One region of the Afipia sp. MLSD5-FHT05B12 genome, then DNA from elsewhere that is predicted to be linked to it. Evidence: predicted binding sites of a transcription regulator. Region 1 holds the regulator's gene; the other holds the start of a gene.
The links. The regulator LexA, encoded in region 1, represses DNA repair genes until DNA is damaged. The targets are predictions, from matches to a motif close to TGTTCNNNNTGTGTTCNG.
Positions count from the first base shown of each region.

Region 2: a site for LexA is predicted at 6,771-6,788, ahead of radA (DNA repair protein RadA). Genes of this name have one in related genera too.

Region 1 is NZ_JBXAFS010000006.1:182,249-193,623, forward strand. It holds gene AC1Q6J_RS11080 (glutamine--tRNA ligase/YqeY domain fusion protein) at 1-1,331, shown strand, start outside; gene AC1Q6J_RS11085 (ComEC/Rec2 family competence protein) at 1,421-3,730, shown strand; gene lexA (transcriptional repressor LexA) at 3,744-4,451, opposite strand; gene AC1Q6J_RS11095 (molybdopterin molybdotransferase MoeA) at 4,652-5,860, opposite strand; gene moaC (cyclic pyranopterin monophosphate synthase MoaC) at 5,871-6,362, opposite strand; gene trpC (indole-3-glycerol phosphate synthase TrpC) at 6,444-7,295, opposite strand; gene trpD (anthranilate phosphoribosyltransferase) at 7,309-8,322, opposite strand; gene AC1Q6J_RS11115 (peptidylprolyl isomerase) at 8,324-10,219, opposite strand; gene tpiA (triose-phosphate isomerase) at 10,472-11,227, shown strand; gene secG (preprotein translocase subunit SecG) at 11,362-11,375, shown strand, end outside.
Region 2 is NZ_JBXAFS010000008.1:72,157-83,531, forward strand. It holds gene AC1Q6J_RS12800 (class I SAM-dependent methyltransferase) at 1-147, opposite strand, end outside; gene AC1Q6J_RS12805 (DUF2147 domain-containing protein) at 198-575, opposite strand; gene AC1Q6J_RS12810 (SDR family NAD(P)-dependent oxidoreductase) at 676-1,419, opposite strand; gene AC1Q6J_RS12815 (GNAT family N-acetyltransferase) at 1,718-2,809, shown strand; gene purF (amidophosphoribosyltransferase) at 2,838-4,358, opposite strand; gene AC1Q6J_RS12825 (CvpA family protein) at 4,402-5,046, opposite strand; gene radA (DNA repair protein RadA) at 5,314-6,735, opposite strand; gene AC1Q6J_RS12835 (adenylate/guanylate cyclase domain-containing protein) at 6,956-8,731, shown strand; gene AC1Q6J_RS12840 (MFS transporter) at 8,789-10,009, opposite strand; gene cnbZ (2-amino-5-chloromuconate deaminase CnbZ) at 10,064-10,819, opposite strand; gene AC1Q6J_RS12850 (BP74-related protein) at 10,926-11,315, shown strand; gene alr (alanine racemase) at 11,349-11,375, opposite strand, start outside.

The DNA.
Region 1 (11,375 bases):
ATCTGATCCGCGCCGGCAAGGCCTATGTCGACGACCAGACGCAGGAGGAGATCCGGCTGACTCGCGGAACCCTGACCGAGCCCGGACAGAACAGCCCGTTCCGCGACCGCCCGGTGGAGGAAAATCTCGACCTGTTCACCCGCATGCGCGCGGGTGAATTCCCGAACGGCGCGCGCGTGCTGCGTGCGAAAATCGATATGACATCGGGCAACATCAATCTGCGCGATCCGGTGCTGTATCGCATTCTGCACGCGCATCATCCGCGCACGGGCGACGCGTGGAGCATCTATCCGAGCTACGATTTCGCGCACGGCCAGTCCGACGCGATCGAGCACATCACGCATTCGATCTGCACGCTGGAATTCGAGGATCACCGTCCGCTCTACGATTGGTGTCTTGAAAACCTGCCGGTGCCGTCGCGTCCGCATCAGTATGAGTTTGCCCGGCTCAACGTGACCTACACGCTGCTGTCCAAGCGCGTGCTCACCGAGCTTGTGCGCGGCGGTCACGTGTCCGGCTGGGACGACCCGCGCATGCCGACACTTGCGGGTTTGCAGCGGCGCGGCATTCCGGCGGAAGCACTGCGCGAATTCGTCAAACGCATAGGCGTTGCCAAATCCAACAGCACCGTCGATCTCGGCATGTTCGATTTCGTGGTGCGCGAGGTGCTGAACAAGACCGCGCCGCGGCGCATGGCCGTACTCAATCCGCTCAAGGTGGTGATCGAGAACTATCCCGAAGGGCAGAGTGAGGCGCTCGAAGCCGTCAACCATCCCGATGACCCGTCGCAGGGAACACGGCAGATTCCGTTCGGCCGCGAACTCTACATCGAACGCGACGATTTCATGGAGGAGCCGCCGAAGAAGTTCTTCCGCATGGCGCCGGGCCGCGAAGTGCGGCTGCGCTACGGCTATTTCATCACCTGCCGCGATGTCATCAAGAACGCGGCGGGGGAGGTCGTTGAACTGCGCTGCACCTACGATCCGGCAACCAAAGGCGGCAACGCGCCTGATGGACGCAAGGTGAAGGCGACGATCCACTGGGTGAGCGCGGCGGAAGCGGTGCCGGCGGAAGTGCGGCTTTACAATCTGCTGTTCACGACACCGCAGCCGGAGGCTGCGAACTTCGCCGCGCAGATCAATCCGCAGTCGCTCGAAACCGTCACCGGGATGCTGGAGCCCGCGCTGGCGAGCGACAACTTCGATGGCGCGATGCAGTTCGAGCGGCAGGGATACTTCTGCCGTGACAAGGACTCGGCGCCGGGCAAACTGGTCTTCAACCGCACCGTCGGATTGCGCGATACCTGGGCCAAGGTCTCGGCCGGGGGCTGATAGCAAGAGTCTTGCATATTCCGTATCCGTTCCGCTGTTCAGCCTGATCGCTTCCGCTAGCATCACCGAAGCGATGCCGGAGCGGCGCGATGGCGGGCGGGGGCGAGGACCGGGAGCGATCCCAAGAGAGATCCCAAGGCCGGGCGGGGCGTGCCATCGGCCGAGCTGTTGCTTGGCCGCCGCGCAGCGCCGTGCGCGCCGGGATCCCAGATATCACCGACGGTCTAGCGGCGTTTCTGACCGGGAAGCTCCGGAACTGGGTCGCCGCGGAAGCCGGACCGGGCCGGTTGCTGCCATGGGTGCCGGTCGCGTTCGGCGCGGGGATTGCGATCTATTTCGCGGCAGACCGCGAGCCTGTCGCATCGGTTACCGCTGCGACGGCATTTGCGCTCTGTGCCGCGGCATTCGTCGCGCGGCGCAGCCGCGTCTTTCCCTTGATGGTGATGCTGGCCGCGCTGGCGGCAGGATTCGCGGCAGCCACGCTGAAGACCGCGCGTGTCGCCCATGGCGTGCTGGCGCGCCCGATGTTCTCGGTGACGATGAAGGGTTTCGTCGAGACCCGTGACGAGCGCGAACGCACTGACCGCTTCGTACTGCGGGTCGAGGAGATGGAGTCTCCGCGTGGCGGGATCAAGCTCGAGCGTGTGCGGCTGTCGGTTAAAAAGGGGACCGCGCCTGCGGTCGGCAGCTTCGTCGAACTGAAGGCGCGGCTGTTGCCGCCGCTCTCGCCGCTGCGTCCGGGAAGCTACGACTTCGGACGCGACATGTACTTTCAGGGCATCGGGGCGTCAGGATTCGCGATGGGGGCGATCAAGACCGTCGAGGCTCCGCGCGGTGGCGGCACGTATCTGCGTTATGCCGCCACGATGCAGGGCATGCGCGATGCCATCGACGCGCGGATTCGCAGCGTAGTCAGCGGAGACAACCGCGCCATTGCGACGGCGCTGCTGACGGGGCGGCGCGACGCGATTTCCGCGCCGGTCAACGATGCGATGTTCATTTCCGGGCTTGGCCACGTGCTGTCGATCTCCGGCTATCACATGGCGGTGGTGGCAGGCGTGGTGTTTTTCGCGGTGCGCGCGCTGCTTGCGCTGTTTCCCGCGCTCACCGTGACGTTTCCGATCAAGAAATGGTCGGCGGTCGCGGCGCTGCTCGCCGCGGCGTTCTATCTGTTGCTGTCGGGCGCGGAGGTCGCCACGCAGCGCTCGTTCTTCATGACGGCAGTGGTGCTGATCGCGGTGATGGTCGACCGGCGCGCGATTACGTTTCGCACACTCGCGGTCGCGGCGATGATCGTGCTGCTGATCGCACCGGAAGCATTGGTCCACCCGAGTTTCCAGATGTCGTTCGCTGCGACGCTGGGTCTCGTGACGCTGATCCAGATAGGCATGCCGAACCTGTTCGCCTCGCCCGACAACTCGCGGGTGGCGCGCGCGGCGCTGTGGGGTGGGCGTGAGATCATCATGCTGGCGCTGGCGTCGCTGGTGGCCGGATTCGCGACCATGCCGTATGCGGCGTTTCATTTTCATCGCGTGACGCCTTATGGCGTGCTGGCCAATCTCGCGGCGATGCCGGTGGTCTCGGTGCTGGTGATGCCGGCTGGACTTCTCGGACTGCTCGCTATGCCGTTTGGCTTCGACGGCGTGTTCTGGCGGCTGATGGATGTCGGCATCGGCTGGATGGTTGCGGTGTCGCAGTGGGTCGCGGCGCTGCCCGGCGCCATCGGCCAGATCGCAGCCTTCGGCACCGGCCCATTGGCTTTGATGAGCGCGGGCATCATTGCGCTCGGTTTGTTGCGGACGCCATTGCGATGGGCGGGAGCAGGGCTCATTGCATTCGCAACGATCTGGGCGCTGACCACGCCGCAGCCGGATATCCTTGTGGCAGGAGACGGTCACACCGTCGCCGTGCGAGGGAAGGACGGCAAGCTGCGTCTGATGCGCACCGGAAAGGATGTGTTCCTGTCGCGCGAATGGCTCTCAGCCGACGCTGACATGCGCAAGGCAACCGACGCGTCGCTGACCGATGGCGTCTCGTGCGACGCATCCGGATGCGTGGTGCAGGCTGCGGATGGATCGACCGTTGCGCTGACCCTGAAACCGGAAGGATTCATGGACGACTGCGCGCGGGCTGCCGTCATCGTGACGCTGCGGCAGCCGCCGGCTGACTGCGCGGCCATGGTGCTGGATCAGGAGATGCTTGGCAGGCGAGGGACGCTTGCCTTACGCAAAACCACCGAGGGTCACGCGATCACAGCCAACCGTCCGCGCGGCGTGGATCGTCCGTGGTCGCCGGCGAATGTGGAGAATGAGCTTGAAGCACCCGCTGGCCGGCCAAACCGTCCGGCGCAGCCCGTTGATGCCACACCGGCGGAAAGCGATCTCCGGCCGGATGATTGATTTTGAGACGAACTCAGTATTTGCGAACAAGCCCGATCAGCTTGCCCTGAATCCGCACACGGTTGGGCGGCAGGATACGAACCTCGTAGGCCGCGTTGGCAGGCTCCAGCGCGATGGACGCGCCGCGTCGCCGGAAGCGCTTCAAGGTGGCTTCTTCCTCGTCGATCAGCGCGACCACGATGTCGCCGGTGTCGGCGGTCTCGTTGCGCTGGATCAGCACGGTGTCGCCGTCGAGAATGCCGGCTTCCACCATGGAGTCGCCACGCACCTCAAGGGCGTAATGTTCGCCGGACCCGAGCATGTCGGGCGGCACGTTGATGGTGTGGCTGCGGGTCTGCAACGCTTCGATCGGCGTACCTGCCGCGATCCGGCCCATGACCGGCACGGAGACCGGGAAGCTGGCATCTTCGTCGGGACCGCCGGAAGTGTTCGTGCGGACCTTTCCGAGGTTGCCTTCGATGACGCTCGGAGTGAAGCCGCGGCGGGCGCCGCCTGGATTGACGCCGAGTTCGGGAAGTTTGATGACCTCGATCGCGCGGGCGCGATTGGCGAGCCTGCGGATGAAGCCGCGCTCTTCAAGCGCGGTGATGAGCCGGTGGATGCCGGATTTCGACCGCAGGTCCAGCGCATCCTTCATTTCGTCGAAGGAGGGTGGAACACCAGCTTCCTTGAGCCGCTCGTTGATGAAGCGCAGAAGCTCGTACTGTTTGCGTGTCAGCATCTGAATAGGTCCCCGATCCCTAGAAGCTCGAGTTTGAGCCGAAGCCGCGCCTCTCTGGATCCCCACTGCGAAAGAATGGAAGGGGACACTCAGGAGTTGCGAGTCACTCGAAACAAATCATGAACGAACACTATCTGTTCCATATGTGTTCCGCAACCCCTTAATTTCACGTCAACGAACGGCGATTGGAAACGCGATTGTCAGTTTGGCAGCCGGAGGATCGTGCAGGGCGAGCCGGCAGGAGCGGCTGGGGCATGCGGCGGCCGGACGATCAGCGCGTTGGCCGCGGCGAGATTCGCAACCAGCGAACTGTCCTGGGCGCCCACCGAGGTGGCGACGGGCATGCCGTCGCCGCCGGGTGCGAGCCGCGCCCGCAGGTAGTCCTGCCGCTTGTCGTTGGCGGGCAGTTCGCGCCCAAGCAGGGCATGTTCGAGCGGATGGTCGACCATCGTTCGCCCCGAGAGGGAACGGATCAGCGGTACCAGAAACAGGAAGGCGCAGACGTAAGACGACACCGGATTTCCCGGCAGACCGAGTACACGCATCGCCCCCAGCCGCCCGTTCATCATCGGCTTGCCGGGACGGAGCGCAATCTTCCAGAAGGCCATGTCGAAGCCCTCGGCTTTCAGCGCGGCCTGAACCAGATCGTGGTCGCCGACCGACGCGCCGCCAGTGGTGATGAGGACATCCGCGCCGAGATCGCGGGCGCGCCGAATCCCGCCGGAGGTGTCTTCGAGCGTGTCGCGCGCGATGCCGAGTTCAGCCACATCGGCGCCTTCGCTGCGCGCCAGCGCCGCCAGTGCGAAGACGTTGCTGTGGACGATCTGTCCGGGGCCGGGCGTCGTGCCCGGAGGAACCAGTTCGTCGCCGGTGGCGAGGATTGCGATTTTCGGACGGCGATGCACCGGCAATCGTGGATGGTTCATGGCGGCCGCCAGCGCCAGCGCGCGGTCATTGAGCAGGGTGCCGCGCGGTAACAGCACGTCGCCTTCGCGGAAATCGATGCCGGCGGGGCGGATGTTTCTTCCCGTCGTGATGGTCTCGTTGACGATCACAATGTCGCCGTCGCGTGTGGTGTCTTCCTGAATGACGACGGCATCCACACCGCCGGGAATGACACCGCCGGTGAAGATGCGCGCGGCTTGTCCGGCGCCGATGGTTTGATTGAAGGGCCGGCCGGCGGCGACTTCGCCGATCACCTTCAGCCGTGCCCCCGGCGCGGCATCCGCTGCGCGGACCGCGTATCCATCCATCGCCGACAGCGCGACGGGCGGCTGGGTGCGGAGCGCCGCGACGTCGCGGGACAGCGTGCGATGAAAGGCGTCGTTGAGTTCGACCGTTTCCTCGGGAAGGGCGCCGGCGTCCTTGAGGACGGCGGCATAGGCCTCGGCGACGGGCATCAGCGCCATCGGACGCTCCTCAGTAATCGGCCAGATAATGACCGGACTTTCCGCCTTTTTTCTCGACCAGGCGAATGGCTTCGATCTGGATGCCGCGCTCCACGGCCTTCACCATGTCGTAGATGGTCAGGCACGCCACCGACACGGCGGTGAGCGCTTCCATCTCGACGCCGGTCGGTCCTTTGACCTTCACGGTTGCGCGCACGCGGCAGCCAGGCAGTTTGGTATCGGGCGTGATGTCGAGCGTGACTTTCGCGAGCGCCAGCGGATGACAGAGCGGAATGAGATCGGAGGTGCGTTTCGCCGCCATGATGCCGGCCACGCGCGCGGTGCCGAGCACATCGCCCTTGGCGGCATTGCCCTTGACGATCAGATCAAGCGTCTTGCGGGTCATGATGACGCGGCCTTCGGCCACCGCCACACGCTCGGTGTCCGGCTTGGCGGAAACGTCCACCATGCGCGCTTCGCCCCTGGCGTCGATATGGGTGAGTTGCTTTGTCCGCTTCGCCATTTCAGATGTCGTCCCCGCGAAAGCGGGGACCCATATCCCCTGAGTCATCGGTTGAATGTCTGGAGCGGCGATCAGCCATTGTCACAGGGCACGGTGGTTATGGGTCCCGGCCTGCGCCGGGACGACATCCAGGGATTTATCGCCGCGCGCGAGCAGCGCGCGGGTTGCGGCCGTCACATCGGCCTGCCGCATCAGGCTTTCGCCGACGAGGAATGTGGAGAAGCCGACCTTGGCGAGGCGCGCCAGATCGTCCGGTGTGAAGATGCCGCTTTCGCCGACGATGATGCGATCCTTCGGGATCAGCGGTGCGAGTTCTTCGCTGGTAGCCAGCGTCGTCTCGAAGGTGCGCAGATTGCGGTTGTTCACGCCGAGCAGCTTTGAGCGAAGCTTCAAGGCGCGGTCCAGTTCTTCGCGATTGTGAACCTCCAGCAGCACGTCCATGCCGTGCGCGAAGGCGGCATCTTCGATGTCTTTGGCCGCCGCGTCATCGAGCGCGGCCATGATGATGAGGATACAGTCAGCGCCATGCGCGCGCGCTTCAGCCACCTGGTAGGTGTCGTACATGAAGTCCTTGCGCAGCACCGGCAGCGAAACCGCGGTGCGCGCGGTGACCATGAATGCGAGCGAGCCCTGGAACGATGGTGTATCGGTCAGCACCGAGAGACACGCTGCGCCGCCTGCTTCATAAGCCTTTGCCAGCGCCGGAGGATCGAAGTCGGCGCGAATGAGCCCCTTCGATGGCGAGGCCTTCTTGATCTCCGCAATCAGCGCATACTCGCCGCGCGCGATCTTTGCACGGATGGCGTTGACGAAACCGCGCGGCGCGGGCGCAGCCTTGGCGCGTGCCTCGACCTCGGCGAATGGAAGCGCGCGCTTGGCCGCGGCGATTTCCTCGCGCTTGTAGGTTTCGATTTTATCGAGGATGTCCGACAAGGGGAGTTGCTCCTCAAGCATTGGAAACGGCGATAAGGCGCTTGAGCCTGTCCGCCGCTGCACCAGTGTCCAGCGCCTTGGTGCCGAGCGCAACGCCTTCCTTGAGATCCTTGGCCTTGCCGGCAACCACGAGTGCAGCCGCCGCGTTCAGCAGCGCGACGTTGCGGTAGGCGTTCTGCTTGCCTTCCAGCACGTCGCGGAGCGCCTTGGCGTTGGCCTGCGCATCGCCGCCCTTCAGGTCCGCGCTTGTGGCGCGCGGCAGTCCGCCGTCTTCGGGCGTGACTTCGAACGTGCGGATGTTGCCCTTCTCCAGCGCTGCGACGAAGGTCGGGCCGGTGAGGGTGATCTCATCGAGGCCGTCGGAGCCGTGTACGACCCATACCGATTCCGCGCCGAGATTCTTCAGCACCTGCGCCAGCGGCTCGACCCAATGCTTCGAGAACACGCCGACCATCTGCCGCTTGACGCCGGCTGGATTGGACAGCGGTCCGAGCAGGTTGAAGATCGTGCGGGTGGCGAGCTCAACGCGGGTGGGGCCGACGTTCTTCATCGCGGGATGATGCGTCGGCGCGAACATGAAACCGATACCGGCCTCGGCGATGCAGCGGCCCACCTGCTCAGGGCTGATGTTGATGTTGACGCCGAGCGCCGCCAGCGCGTCGGCAGCGCCCGATTTCGACGACAGCGCGCGGTTGCCGTGCTTCGCGACCGGGACGCCCGCGCCGGCGAGAATGAACGACGCGCAGGTCGAGACATTGACCGATCCCGATCCGTCACCGCCGGTGCCGACAATGTCGACCGCATCGGCGGGCGCTTTCACAGTCAGCATCTTGGCGCGCATCGCCGAAACCGCGCCGGTGATTTCGTCGACGGTTTCGCCGCGCACGCGCAGGCCCATCAGCAGGGCACCCATCTGCGAGGGTGTCGCTTCGCCGGACATCATGCGGTCGAACGCCGCCGCCGCCTCGTCACGCGACAGGGCCGCGCCGGTGGCGACCTTTCCGATAATGGCTTTCAGGTCGTCCATGTCACTGAGCCGAGGCCGCGCCGGTGGCCACGGCAAACGCATTCTGGTTGATCGTGACGCCGATATCGGTTTCGAGCTTTGCGATATAGGCGGTGAGCTGCTCTTCCATCTCCGCGCGGCGGAGGCTGTCGGTCAGTTTCTTCACATCCTCGGATGCAAGATCGACCGGCGGCACGACAATGTCGGTGACCTTGAACACGATCCACTCGCTGCCGCCGCCGCCTTCGGTCTGGCCGATGCCGTCCTTCGGCGTGCGGAAGGCAGCAGTCACCAGCCGCTCGGGAATAACCTTGGCGTCAGTGTCACGCTTGAACAGCTTCGCCGTCTCAACCTTGAGCCCCGCAGCGGACGCCTCTGCCTCGAGCGTTGCGCCCTTTTCCAGCTTTCCGACAATCTCGGTGGCCTTGGCGCGCAGGCGGGTCGAGATCTGTTCGTCGCGCCAGCGCGCTTCGACCTGATCCTTCACTTCGTCCAGCGTCCGGTCGCGCGACGGCGTCACGCCGAGGACGTCAAACCACAGTTCGCCGCCGTTGTACTGCACCGGCTCGTTCTCGACGCCGATATTGCTGGCAAACGCGGGCGCGACGATATCGACGCCTTGCGGCAAACCGGCCACCGGCTTGCCGTCCGGTCCGCGGCCCGAACGATCGATGGCTTCGATCGTGGTCGCCTTGAGCCCGAGCTTCTGGGCGGCCTCGGCGATATTCGATCCGCCGCCGCGCTCGTCCTCGATCTTGTTGTGCAGGTCCTGCATCTGGGCCCGCGCACGCTCCAGCGCGATCTCGCGCTTGATCGCCGGTGCGACGCTCTCATAGCTCGGATTGGTGCCGGGCTCGACTTTCGTGACTTTCAGCAGCGCCGTGATGAGGGCGCCCTTGACCGGCTGGCTTACGGTGTCCGGCGCGAGAGCAAATGCGGCGTCCGCGATGGCGGAATCACCGATCGATGCCTTCGCCACATTGCCGAGGTCGGTGTCGGCCGTGGTCAGCTTGCGCTCCTTGGCGATATCCTCGAATGAGGTTCCGGCTTTGATGCGCTCGCTTGCCGCCTTGGCTTCGTCGGCGTTCGGGAACGGAATCTGGAACACCTGACGCTTCTCAGGCGTCGCATACCGCTCGCGGCGCTGTTCGAAGACCTTCTTCGCGTCGTCGTCGGAGACAGTGATCCACTTGGCGAGTTCGTCCGGCGTCAAGGTGAGTACCGCGATCTTGCGGTACTCCGGCGCCCTGAACAGTTGCTTGCGTTCGTCGAAATACGTCGCCAGCGCTTCGGATGAGGGCGGAGCGATGGCACCCGCCTGAGCGGCGGCCAGTTTGACGTAGCTGGCGGAGCGCTGCTCGTTCTGGAAACGGACCAGCGCCTCGACCTGGGTCTTCGGCGGCTCCAGGCCCGCAACGATCGTGCCCGTGAGCTGGCGGCGCATCGCCACGCGGCGCTGCTCGGCAATGAACCGCTGCTCGGTGTAGCCGGCCTGGCGGATCGTCTGCACGAACCGCTCATGATCGAATTTGCCGTCGAGCCCCTTGAAGGTCGGATCGGTTGAGATGGCGCGCACGATATCGGCGTCCGACTGGCCGAGGCCCATGCGGCGCGCGGTCTCGTCCAGCGCGGCGTCGGAGATGACCTCCTGAAGCACCTGGCGGTCGAGGCCGAAGTTGCGCGCCTGCTCCATGGTCAGCGGCCGGCCGAACCGGCGTCCGATCTGCTGAACCTTGTCGGTGAACAGATTCCGGAACTGTTCGGTGGTGATCTCGGTGCTGCCTATCTTGGCGAGACTCGATTGCCCGAATCCCTTGAAGATGTCGGCGATACCCCAGACACCGAAACTGATGATCAGCACGCCGAACAGGACGGACATCACCGTCTTGCCGAGCCAATTCGATGAGGCTTTGCGCATTCCTCGGAGCATGGGTCCAACTTGATGTTCAGGGGATGGGGGCGGCCCGCCGCAGAGGCATTACCGCGTTGTTTCGCCAACATATAAAGGGGTGCCGGTTCCCTAGCAACCATGGTGACGGCGACGCTTCGGCGCGGTTAACGGCTTGCGCCGCCCGCGATGTGGAAACCGGGCAATGGAACTGGCTTCTGTGGAAGCCCTCTGGTAGCGCAGATCGGCCAATTACAAACCAACCACCGGGTGAGATCAACGATGACCGACACGCGCCGCCCTCTGATCGCCGGGAATTGGAAGATGAACGGCCTTAAAGCCTCGATGAACGAGCTTGGGGCCATCGCGCAGGGTGCCGGGGATGTGTGGCGCAAGGCCGATCTTCTGATCTGTCCTCCCGCGACACTGCTGTTTACGTCGGCGGCGGCGGTAATCGGATCGAAAGTCGCAATTGGCGCACAGGATTGTCATCCCGCGCCATCCGGCGCTCATACCGGCGATATTTCAGCCGAGATGCTGGCGGATGCCGGAGCAACCGCGATCATCGTGGGCCATTCCGAACGCCGCACCGATCATCACGAGAGCGATGCGCTGGTCCGCCGGAAGGCGGAGGCGGCCCGGCGGGCGGGCGTTGTCGCCATCGTCTGCGTCGGCGAAACGCAGGCCGAGCGCGATGCCGGACAGGCGCTCGATGTGGTCGGACGTCAGCTTGCCGGATCGCTGCCGGACGGGGCTACCGCGGCCAATCTGGTGGTCGCCTATGAGCCGGTGTGGGCCATTGGAACCGGCCGGACCCCGACAACCAAAGATGTCGAGGAAGTCCATGGGTTTATCCGGACCAAACTGAAAGACAGGTTCAAGGGCGAGGGCGAGTCCGTCCGGATTCTCTACGGGGGTTCCGTAAAGCCGTCGAACGCCGCCGAATTGATGGCTGTTGCCAATGTCGACGGGGCGCTGGTCGGAGGAGCCAGCCTGAAAGCCGCTGATTTCCTTGCGATTGCGGCTGCGTGCCCCTAAATCCCATGGTCGAGAAGCGGTCTGTCGGGGGTGACAATGACCCCTGCAATCGTGTACAGACCGCGCAACTTCAACCCCCGCAAGCATCGTTAGGGCCGGTTTCCGGCGTTCGAGGCTTGTGACGGAAGGTAACGATGCAGACTGTCAT
Region 2 (11,375 bases), on a different contig from region 1:
GGCAGCGGTCTCCAGCACACTCTCTGGATTGGTCCTGGCGATCCGCCCGGCGAGGTCGTTTGCGTAAGGCTGGAAAATGAGAGGAACAAACAGCCTGTCGTAGATCTCGGGAATTGATCCAGAGAACAGCTTGTCGGTCGCGTCCATGTCGATCCTCCGTCATGTGGAAGATGGAGCACTTCTCGTTCACCAGTATTTTAGTTCGCCCGCGTCCAGGTCGAGGACTTGCAGATCATCCCGCCCATGGCGCATCCCGCCGTGGTCAGCATGCCGCCCGAGAGCGACATCTTGCCGGAATAGGTCTTGCCGTCTTCGGGATTGAACGCGGAGCCTTTCCACGCATCCGTGCCGTCCGGCTTCATGTCGTAGAAGATGCGCTGGCCGACCTTGGCCGGTGTCTCGACGCCCGGCTTGAGCCAGACGAGCGAGCCGCAATACGCACCGCCGCCGCACGGCCCGATCTTGACGCGCGATGCGCCGGTGTCGCGCAGCCACGTTCCGCTCGGATCGCCTGCAAGCGCAGATGTTCCCATGAGCGCGAGAGCAGCAACTGCGGCTGCAATTTTCAATGCCATTTCGTTTCCCCTCGAATGTGCGCCAGCCTCTGTGTGCGGGCTTGCGCAAATTGAACAGGGGGGCCTGAGGAGTGTCAACCGCAGGGGGTAATGTCGGACATCACACCACCGGCGTGCGGAAGCTCATCAGCGTCCTTGACGGATAGTCGAAGAACTTACCGGTCTCGGTCCATGACGGCATGCACATCGGCACGATGAATTCCGCCGCCTGCTCGGGCGTGTCGAGGATCATCGGGTCCTCGCCGGGCATCACGGTCGCGCGCATGCGGGTGCGGATCGGCCCCGGGCTGAACAGGTTGACGCGGATCGGCGTGCTGACGGTCTCGTTCGCCCAGACGCGCACGAGCGCATCGAGCGCAGCCTTCGATGCTGCGTAGGGGCCCATATAGGCAGTGGCCTTGTGAGCAATGCCGGAGGTGATGAACACCGCGCGGCCGGCATCGGATTTTTGCAGCAGCGGCTCCATGCAGCGGATCAACTGGAAATTCGCGGTGGTGTTGACCGCGAACATGTTGTCCCAGAATTTCGGATCGGTGTGGCCGAGCGGCGATGATGTTCCGGCGACACCCGCATTGCCGATCAGGATGTCGAGCTTGCCGTGGCGTTCGTTCAGCGCCGCGCCGAGCCGGGCGATGCCATCGAGATCGGTCATGTCCAGCGGGACCAGCGTGGCGCTGCCGCCGTCGGCACGGATGGCGTCGTCGAGTTCTTCGAGGCCGCCCTGGGTTCGCGCCACCGCGATGACATGGGCACCGGCCCGTGCCAGCGCGCGCGCCGTGGCATGGCCGATGCCGCGCGATGCGCCAGTGACGAGAGCGATGCGGGAGGCGAGAGGTTTGGTCATAGGGAAAGCCCGGTTTTTCCCTCGCCCCGCTTGCGGGGAGAGGGTGGCGAGCCGCGTCGGCGGCGCGCCGGGTGAGGGGCCTGCTATTGCACAATGCTGCGCATGAATAAACCCATGCCGGGCCGGCCCTCACCCGGATCGCCATAGCGCGTCGTGGACACGCGCGACCTTGCTTATGGCGATCCGACCTCTCCCCGCATGCGGGGAGAGGTGACAGAGGAAGACGGCTCCGAACCGTGCTACATGGTCCGGTATGACCCCGAACTCTCCAGCCGCCGCCGGCCGCCGGTGGCGGGCCATGTCGATCTCCGATCTGCCCCTGGTCAATAAGCTGGCCGCCCGCATTCATCCGGATTACCCGGAGGATGACGCGGTCTTTGCCGAGCGGCTGCGGCTCTATCCGGAAGGCTGCCGGGTGCTGGAAGGCGAACGTGGCCTCGTCGCCTATGTGGTCAGCCATCCGTGGCGGCATCTGGAACCACCGCCGCTGAACGCGCTGCTCGGCACGCTGCCGCCGCAGCCGTCGACGTTCTACATCCACGATCTCGCGCTGGCGCCGGAGGTGCAGGGCACCGGCGCGGCAACAAGCGTCGTCGCATGGCTCGCGCGTCATGCGTCTGCCTGCGGCCTGTCCAGCATGTCGCTGATCGCGGTCAACGGCTCCACGGGATTCTGGCAACGTCAGGGATTTGATGCCGTGCATGACCCGCTGCTGGAGTCCAGGCTGCGCAGTTACGGCAACGATGCCCGCTTCATGGCGCGGACACTTCAGGCGCCCGGCTGGCACCCGGCGTCGAAAGCGATCGGCGCGCTGTACGAGCGTCATGCCGCGGCGTTCGACCGCGATCGCGGCAAGCGGCTGGTTGAGCGTGCATGGTTCGAACGGTTCAGGGATGTCATGCCCGGCGGCGCGGACGTGCTCGATCTGGGTTGCGGATCGGGTGAGCCGGTCGCGCGCTTTCTGACCGACGCGGGGCATCGCGTGACAGGCGTCGATTCATCGCCGACGCTGATCGATCTGTGCCGCTCGCGCTTTCCAGATCAGACGTGGATCGCGGGCGACATGCGCGACGTTTCTCTCTCGCGCCGCTTCGGCGGCATTGTCGCATGGAACAGCTTTTTCCATCTGACGCCGGACGGTCAGCGCGCGATGTTCAGGGTCTTTCGCGATCATGCGGAGGCCGGCGCAGCTCTGATTTTCACCAGCGGGCCAAAGGCGGGCGAAGCCATCGGCGCGTATCAAGGCGAGGCGCTTTATCACGCCAGCCTCGATACGGATGAATACGAGGCGCTTCTTGCCGCGCACGGCTTTTCAACCGTGCAGCATGTGGTGGAGGATCAGGACTGTGGAGGATTGACGGTCTGGCTGGCGCGGATGCAGAGCGGCTGAGCCGGTGCATCCGCCATAGACCATAAACTCAGCTTGCTTCCGCCAGCAGCGAAAGCTGATGTTGCGGCTGCTCGACCTGGGTCTGGTCGGTGAGGTGGGTCGGATACGCGCCGGTGAAGCAGTGATCCGCGAATTTCGGATTGGCCGGGTCGCGCGCCGGTTCGCCCATGGCGCGGTACATGCCGTCGATCGACAGGAACGCCAGCGAGTCCGCGCCGATGATCTCGCGCATTTCTTCCAGCGTATGGGTCGCAGCCAGGAGCCCGCCGCGGTCCGGCAGGTCGATGCCGTAATAATCCGGATTGACGATCGGCGGCGAGGCGAGACGGAAGTGGACTTCCTTGGCGCCGGCGTCGCGCATCATGCGCACGATCTTTTTCGATGTGGTGCCGCGCACCAGCGAGTCGTCGATCAGGATGATGCGCTTGCCTTCGATGGCGGCGCGGTTGGGCGCGTGCTTCATGCGCACGCCAAGCTCGCGCACGCTCTGCGTCGGCTGAATGAAGGTGCGGCCCACATAATGGTTGCGGATGATGCCAAGCTCGAACGGCACGCCCGAATGCTGGCTGTATCCGACCGCGGCAGGGACGCCGGAATCCGGCACCGGCACCACCACATCGACGTCGACATGGTTTTCACGCGCGAGTTGCGCGCCGAACGCCTTGCGGACTTCGTAGACCGAACGGCCGCCGACGATCGAATCCGGCCGCGCGAAATAAATGTATTCGAAGATGCAGGGGCGGGGTGGCTGCGGCGGGAACGGCTTGTGGATTTCCTGGCCGTGTTCGTCGAACACGATCACTTCGCCAGGCTCGATGTCGCGGACATATTTCGCGCCGATGATGTCGAGCGCGCACGTCTCCGAGGTGAGGATCGGACAGCCGTCGAGTTCGCCGAGCACCAGCGGGCGGATGCCGAGCGGATCGCGTGCGCCGACCAGCTTCTTGTTGGTCAGCGAGACCAGCGCGTAGGCGCCCTCGATGGCGCGCAGCGCCTCGATATAGCGTTCAATGAAGCGTCCGCGCTTGGATTGCGCGACCAGATGCAGGATCACCTCGGTGTCGGTGGTCGATTGCATCACGGTGCCATGGCGGACCAGTTCACGGCGCAGCGTCAGGCCGTTGGTGAGATTGCCGTTGTGAGCGACGGCGAAACCGCCTGCATTCAACTCTGCGAACAGGGGCTGCACGTTCCGCAGGATCGTGCCGCCTGTGGTGGAGTAACGGACATGGCCGACGGCCATGTTGCCGGGCAGACGTGAGATGACTTCCGCGCGGGAGAAGGTATCGCCGACGAGACCGAGGCGGCGTTCGGAATGGAAGCGGCCGTTGTCGTAGGTGACGATGCCGGCGGCTTCCTGGCCGCGATGCTGGAGGGCGTGGAGCCCGAGGGCGGTGATCGCGGCGGCCTCGGGATGGCCGAAGATGCCGAACACGCCGCATTCCTCGCGAAGCGTGTCGCCGTTCAAATCCTTATCCAGATCGTCATCCAGGTCGTGGTCGGATTTGGAGGGTGGAGTGGGAGAGTGATCGCCGGAAGGGGTTTTCATATGGTCCACCGCGCCCTTGTCTGAGGCAGGACTAGAACTGAATCTAGCGTCCTGCGGCTTTGCCTTCGATCAACTGTTTCATGCCGTCACGGGCTGTTTTCCCGTACCCGCCGTCGTTCCCCACCGTTGCTGTTGTGCGCGGTTCGGGAGCAGCATCGGTCTGCTCCTCGTCGCCCTTTTTCTTGAACCTCTTCAAGATGGTGTTCTCGGGGTCGTCAGGCAAGAGGCCCATCAGCCAATCGCCGGTTCCCTGCAACATCACCCGCGACTTGGCGTTACGGACCCAATCTGGCTGTTGTTTATCCGGCACCAGCCAGGCGAAGAACAAAAACGCCACCACCATGATCAAAAGTCCGCGCGCGAGCCCGAACAGGAAACCGAGGGTGCGGTCGAGCGCGCCGATCCGGGAGTCCAGGATCATGTCCGAGATGCGCACCGTGATGATCGACACCACGATCAGCGTCAGAATGAACACGCCGGCCACCACGGCCACCGCCGCGACGGTCTCGTTATTGAAGTATGTTTTCGCGGTCGGCAGCAGCTTCTGATAGGCGTAGAGCGTGGTCAGGGCCGCTGCGCCCCAGGCCGCGATTGACAGAATCTCACGCATGAAACCGCGGATCATCGCCAGAAGGCCCGACAACAGCATCACGGCAAGAACGATAATGTCGAGAAGCGTTATCGGCATCGGCTGGTCAGATCCGCTTTCAGTTTCGAAACCCCGAATCGGGTTGTCTCAGGTCCGGATAGCTGACGGCCATATCGCACGTCCCGCAAGGGCCGGGAACCCGCAAAAACCCAGACATCAACGGCAAAACTGCATCGCTCTCCTGGATCGCCTGTTGCGGTTAACGATCCGTAGCGGGGCGCAATCGGCAGCCGTTGCAACGCCGCAGGCTATATAGCGGCCAGTCATGCCAGCGTCACGCCGCGTTTGGTTCTCAACAGGCTTGAATCAGCCTGAAGCCGCGGTTTTACCTCTGGCTGTGGCTTTGTTGCCCCTTGCTGCGATGTCCGCGACCAGCGAGGCCAGCGATCCCACCGTATTCAGCGACAATCCAGCGTCGCCGCCGGTATCGCCGCGGGCATTTTCCGGCAGCACGGCGCGGCCGAAACCGAGCTTGGCGGCTTCCTTGAGCCGGGCCGAGGTCTGGGCCACCGGCCGCACCGCGCCCGACAGCGAGATTTCGCCGAAATAGACTGCATCGACCGGCAACGGGGCGTTGGCGAGAGATGACACCAGCGCCGCTGCCGCCGCCATATCGGCCGCGGGTTCGTTGATCCGCAGGCCGCCGGCGACATTGAAATAGACGTCGTAGCCGGAGAGCTTGACCCCGCAATGCGCCTCCAGCACCGCCAGCACCATCGACAGGCGGCTCGACTCCCAGCCAACCACGGCGCGGCGCGGCGTTCCAAGCGTTGTCGGAACAACCAGCGCCTGCAATTCGACCAGCACCGGACGCGTGCCTTCAAGACCGGCGAATACGGCGGTGCCGGGGCTGCCGAGATCGCGCTCCGACAGAAACAACTCTGATGGATTGGAGACTTCGCGCAGGCCGAGGCCTGTCATCTCGAACACACCGATTTCATCGGTGGGGCCGAAGCGGTTCTTGACCGCGCGCAGGATACGGAACTGCTGCGAGCCTTCGCCCTCGAAGCTCATCACCGCATCGACCATGTGCTCGACCACGCGAGGGCCTGCGATCTGGCCGTCCTTGGTAACGTGGCCGACAAGGATCAGCGCCGCTCCGGATTTCTTCGCAAAACGAATCAGCGCCTGCGCCGACGCGCGGACCTGCGTCACCGTGCCGGGCGCGGATTCGACGGTGTCGGTCCACATGGTCTGGATGGAATCGATCACCACGAGGCGAGGCGGCGGTCCTTCCGACAGCGTGGCGATGATGTCCTCAACAGAGGTCTGCGCGGCCAGTTGCACGGGCGCGTCGGCGAGACCGAGCCGCGCGGCGCGAAGGCGGACCTGCGCGACGGCTTCTTCGCCCGAGATGTAGACCACGCGATGCCCCGCACGGGCCATCAGGCTGGTGGCCTGGGTCAGCAGTGTCGATTTTCCGATGCCGGGATCGCCGCCGACCAGCAGCACCGAGCCGCGCACGAAGCCGCCGCCGGTGACGCGGTCGAGTTCGCCCATTCCGGACGACAGGCGGGGCGCTTCGGGGCTCGATCCGGTCAGGGTTTCCAGTGCGAACGGACGTCCCTTGCGCTTGGGGCGCAAATTCGCGGGCATCGACGTCGCGCCGGTGGTGTCTTCTTCCGACAGCGTGTTCCACTCGCCGCAGGATTCGCACTTACCCTGCCATTTATTGTAGGCGGCTCCGCAGTTCTGGCAGACAAAGGAGAGAACTGCGGTACGGGCCATTTACGAATTCCGTCCTTCAAAATCGTCTGCATTTTTGTTCTTCTTTTGTTCGTTATTTTGCGGCAAAAGTCAACCGCAATTTCCGGCCTCGCAACGCGTGATGCACTGTCATCACGCGACGTGTTCGCGTGTGTTCAATCCGCTTTGGCGCAGACCCTTCGCTGCTGGACGGCGGAGGGGCCGCCATAGCAAACTGTTCAGGCGTAACCGGGAGTTCGCTTTGGCTACATCTCATGACACCGAGCGGCGACTGGTGGCCATTTTCGCAGCCGACGTGGAGGGGTTCAGCCGCCTGATGGGCGCCGACGAGGTCGGGACGCTCCGCGACCTGACCGAACGCAGGCGAATCATGGACGATCTGATCGCGTCGCATCGCGGCCGGATCGCGAATACCGCGGGCGACAGCGTGCTGGCGGAATTCGGCAGCGCGGTCGATGCGGTTGAATGTGCCGTCGCCGCGCAGGAAGCCCTGGCGAACGCCAACAGCGAGGTTCCCCCAAACCGGAAAATCAACTTCCGTATCGGTGTCCACCTCGGCGACGTGATGGTCAGGGGCGGAGACCTGTTCGGCGATGGCGTCAACATCGCCGCGCGCCTTCAGACCAATGCGGCAGCGGGCGGCATCTGCATTTCCGGCGTCGCGCACGATCAGGTCCGGAAGATCCTGTCGTTGACATTCGTCGATCTCGGAATGCAGGAGCTCAAGAACATCGAACCCGTTCGCGCCTACGCTGTGAGCGCCGCGGGCGAGCGCTCCCTTCCGTCGCCATCGCCGGAAGCCAGGGCGCCATTGCCGTTGCCAGACAAGCCGTCGATCGCGGTGCTGCCGTTCCAGAACATGAGCGGCGATCCGGAGCAGGAATACTTCGCCGACGGTATGGTCGAAGACATCACCACCGAGCTGTCGCGCATCAACTGGCTGTTCGTCATCGCCCGCAATTCGGCCTTCACCTACAAGGGCAAGGCCGTGGACATCAAACAGGTCGGACGCGAGCTTGGCGTTCGCTATGTGCTGGAAGGCAGTGTGCGCAAGGCCGGCAGCCGCGTCCGCATCACAGGACAGTTGATCAATGCCGAGACCGGCGCTCACCTTTGGGCGGACCGGTTCGATGGTGAACTGAGCAACATTTTCGATTTGCAGGACAAGGTCACCGAGAGCGTTCTCGTCGCGATCTTTCCGAAGCTCCAGCAATCGGAACTCGATCGGGCCAACCGCAAGCCGACGGAAAACCTGACGGCCTACGATTACTATCTTCGGGGCGTCTCGAAGTTCCAGCAGTTCGAAAAGGAAGCCCTGACCGAGGCGCTTGCTCTGTTCAAAAAGGCGATCGAACTCGATAACCATTTTGCACGTCCTTATGCCGGCATAGCCGGCTGGTACACCGTGTGGCTGTTCTCCGGATGGAGTACCGATCGCGACCGCGACGTCGGTGAAGCGATCGGCGCTGCCCGCAAAGCCATTGAGCTTGGCAGGAGGGATACGTTCGTTCTGGGGCAGGCTGGCTGGACGCTCGCGTTGCTGGCCGATGAAGTCGAGCAGGCCGCCGATTATCTGGAGCGCGCGACGGCCGAAAGTCCGAACTCCGCGTTCGCATGGTCGTTCCGGGGCGCGATCAATGTGCTGCTCGGCAACCACGAGGAAGCAACGGACTACTGCAAACGCGCGTTACGATTGAGTCCGCTGGATTCGGCGATCTTCAGCACCTACACCGCGCTCGCGCAGGCGGCGTTTTTCCTGGGGCACTATGAAGAGGCGTTGCGGTGGGCTGAACTCGCGCGGCGCGCCAACCCGAATTTTCTGGGCGCTCACGGGGTCATCATGGCGGCCCATGCGCTGCTGGGACAGATCGATGCCGCAAGGAAGGCGTGGGAGGCTGCGCGGCAAGTCAATTCGTCGATGCGGATTTCGAAGATCCGCGAGCGATTTCCGCTGCGGCGGGATCAGGATATCGCGAAGCTGGCGGAAGGCTATCGGCTGGCAGGCGTGCCGGAATGATTGCGAGTGAGGCGATGCATTTACGTGCAATGCGCTTCATCTTGAAAAGATGACCGCTCACACTCTCGAGTCCGTCCTTGCGTTAATTTCGCCGCGTACAGCCAGCAACCCGGCGAGCGCCACCAGCGCGAAGCCGGCGCCAGCGAAGAACGTGCCGTTTGGCCCAATCGCATCCCACAGCACGCCGGCAATGACACTCGCCGCGAGCATGGCGAGACCGCCGAGCAGATTGAAAAATCCATAGGCGGTACCGCGCAGTTCGACGGGGGCCGTATCCGCGACAAGTGTAGCTAGCAGCCCTTGCGTAAATCCCATGTGCAGCCCCCACAAAATGACGCCGATCGCGACGCCGGTGACCGAAGGCAGCAGAGCCAACGCGAGATCGGCGGCGATCAGCAGCACAATTCCAATCGCCAGCACGACGACGCGGTTCGTGCGATCCGACATGACGCCGGCAGGATAGGCGGCGGCGGCGTAGATGACATTCATGAGCACCAGCACCGCAGGCACCAGCATGATGGGCAGTCCGGCATTCTGGGCGCGCAGGATCAGGAACGCTTCGCTGAAACGTGCCAGCGTGAACACAGTCGCAATGGCCACCACCCGCCAATAGGCCGCGCCAAGGTTCCTGATTTCGGTCAGGCTGATGGGATTGCGTATTTCGCGCAGACCCTGGACCCGGTCAGGCTCACGCACCGCGAAAACGATCAGCGCCAGAGCCAGAAACGCGGGAATGACCGCAAACCAGAACACCGCCTTGAAGTTGTCGGCCGTCCACCACATCAGGCCAATGCCCAGCAGCGGACCGAGGAATGCGCCCACCGTATCGAGGGACTGGCGAAGGCCAAAACTTGATCCGCGCAGATGAACCGGAGAAATGTCCGCCACCAATGCGTCGCGGGGGGCGCCCCGGATGCCCTTTCCGACACGATCGATGAAGCGCGCAGCTACCAGCCAGCCGACGGTGGGGGCGAGGGGAAAGATGGGCTTGGTGAAAGCCGCCAGACCATAGCCGATTGCCGCGAGAAATTTGCGTTTGCCAAGCCAGTCGGAGAGGGCTCCTGAAAATATCTTGGTAATGGATGCCGTCGCCTCAGCGATGCCTTCGATCACGCCGACCGTCGCCATCGATGTGCCGAGTACCGTGACGAGATAGACCGGCAGCAGGGCGTGGATCATCTCGGACGAGATGTCCATCAGCATCGAGACGAAGCCCAATGCCCAGACACCGGCTGGAATAGCGCGAAGGGTGTGAGTTGCGCTGGCGCTTTTCGTCATGGATTTCCTGTTTGCCTTCCTGGACACCGCGGCTCCATGGCGGCTTTGGCCCGACTAGCGCGGATCGATCACCAGTTCGGTTCGCACGCAGCGCACATCGACTTCGAATTCCATCCCGATCACCGGCGGCCATGCCGGATACCAGGCGAGGCCGATCTGGCTCACGCCGTATTCGGTGAACACCGTGTCGAGCAATGGACGAATGTCGTGGACGGTGTAGATCTGCGCTGCGGTGACAGCGGCCCAGTCACATCCGAGCACATCGACGCGCTCGCGCATGGCGTTCATCACGAACCGCGCCTTGGTCTCCAGACCCTTCAATGAGACGTCACGGCCGCCGACGATACGGTCGGTGGTGACGCCATCGCGGATTTCAGGTTTGCCGGAGATCAGGAAGTCGCCCGAGGCGCCGGCTTCGGGGGCGGTGTAGGTGAAAGCGAAGAACATCGTCTCGTTCGGGATTTCCGTGATCGGCGCGAGGTTGCTGCGCGCGAGCGGATTGATGTCGCCTGCCTTGCAGCCCCACTGATGCAGCGTTTTCAGATATTCGCTGTTGAAGGCCTGAAACTGCTCGATGGTCATCGCAGCGGGCGAGCGCAGTTCGCAGGCGGCCAGCGCAGTGATGGGACGGCCTTCGCGCTCAAGATGCGCCTTGATGAAGGCAAAGCCATCGGCCATCGGGATCGGATGCGCGAAGCGCACCCTGCGCAGCGCGTAGCCGGGCATCGCCGCGACGCCGCTGGAGAAGGGTCCGCCGGGCGAAACGATGAATTTGTAATTCCCCGGCTTGAATTCCATTACGTCCGGCATTCGATTGTCCCTTCGGATCCAGTTCCTCAAATCTCAATACAGAATTCTGTAGAAGGGCGCAGATCATTCATGCAAGCATTGCAACATTAAACCAAAGGGGATTGGCATGGCATTTTTCAGATGTATCCAGGCGGTCATTAATCGCTGTTTTGTGGTCGAGATTACCGACGAAGCAACAGTGAAGAAAGCTCGCGCGATCCTGTCGCGAAGCATAACGACAGGTACGAGCATAAGAGGCGTGATCGTCAAGCAGCCAAAGCCCTACAACAAGCCCTGGAGCTGGCATCTCGATCCGGCGTCCATCGAATTCTTCGGTGAGGCGATGGAGGTGTGCGAGGCCTCGATTGTGCAGGTCGAGGCGCATTTGAGTGAGGTCGGCGGAGCATTTCTGCCACATAACCGCTGGTGCCCATGGCGATCGAGTCTGGTGGAAGAGGTGGTTTTCGACAGCGCGGCTGGAATGGCCGGACTGCCGATTGAATACGCTGACACCTGATGTCCGCGCTATTGGTTGAGTTGACCGGCCCGCTTACTCGCCGCCCTTGTAGACGCGCGT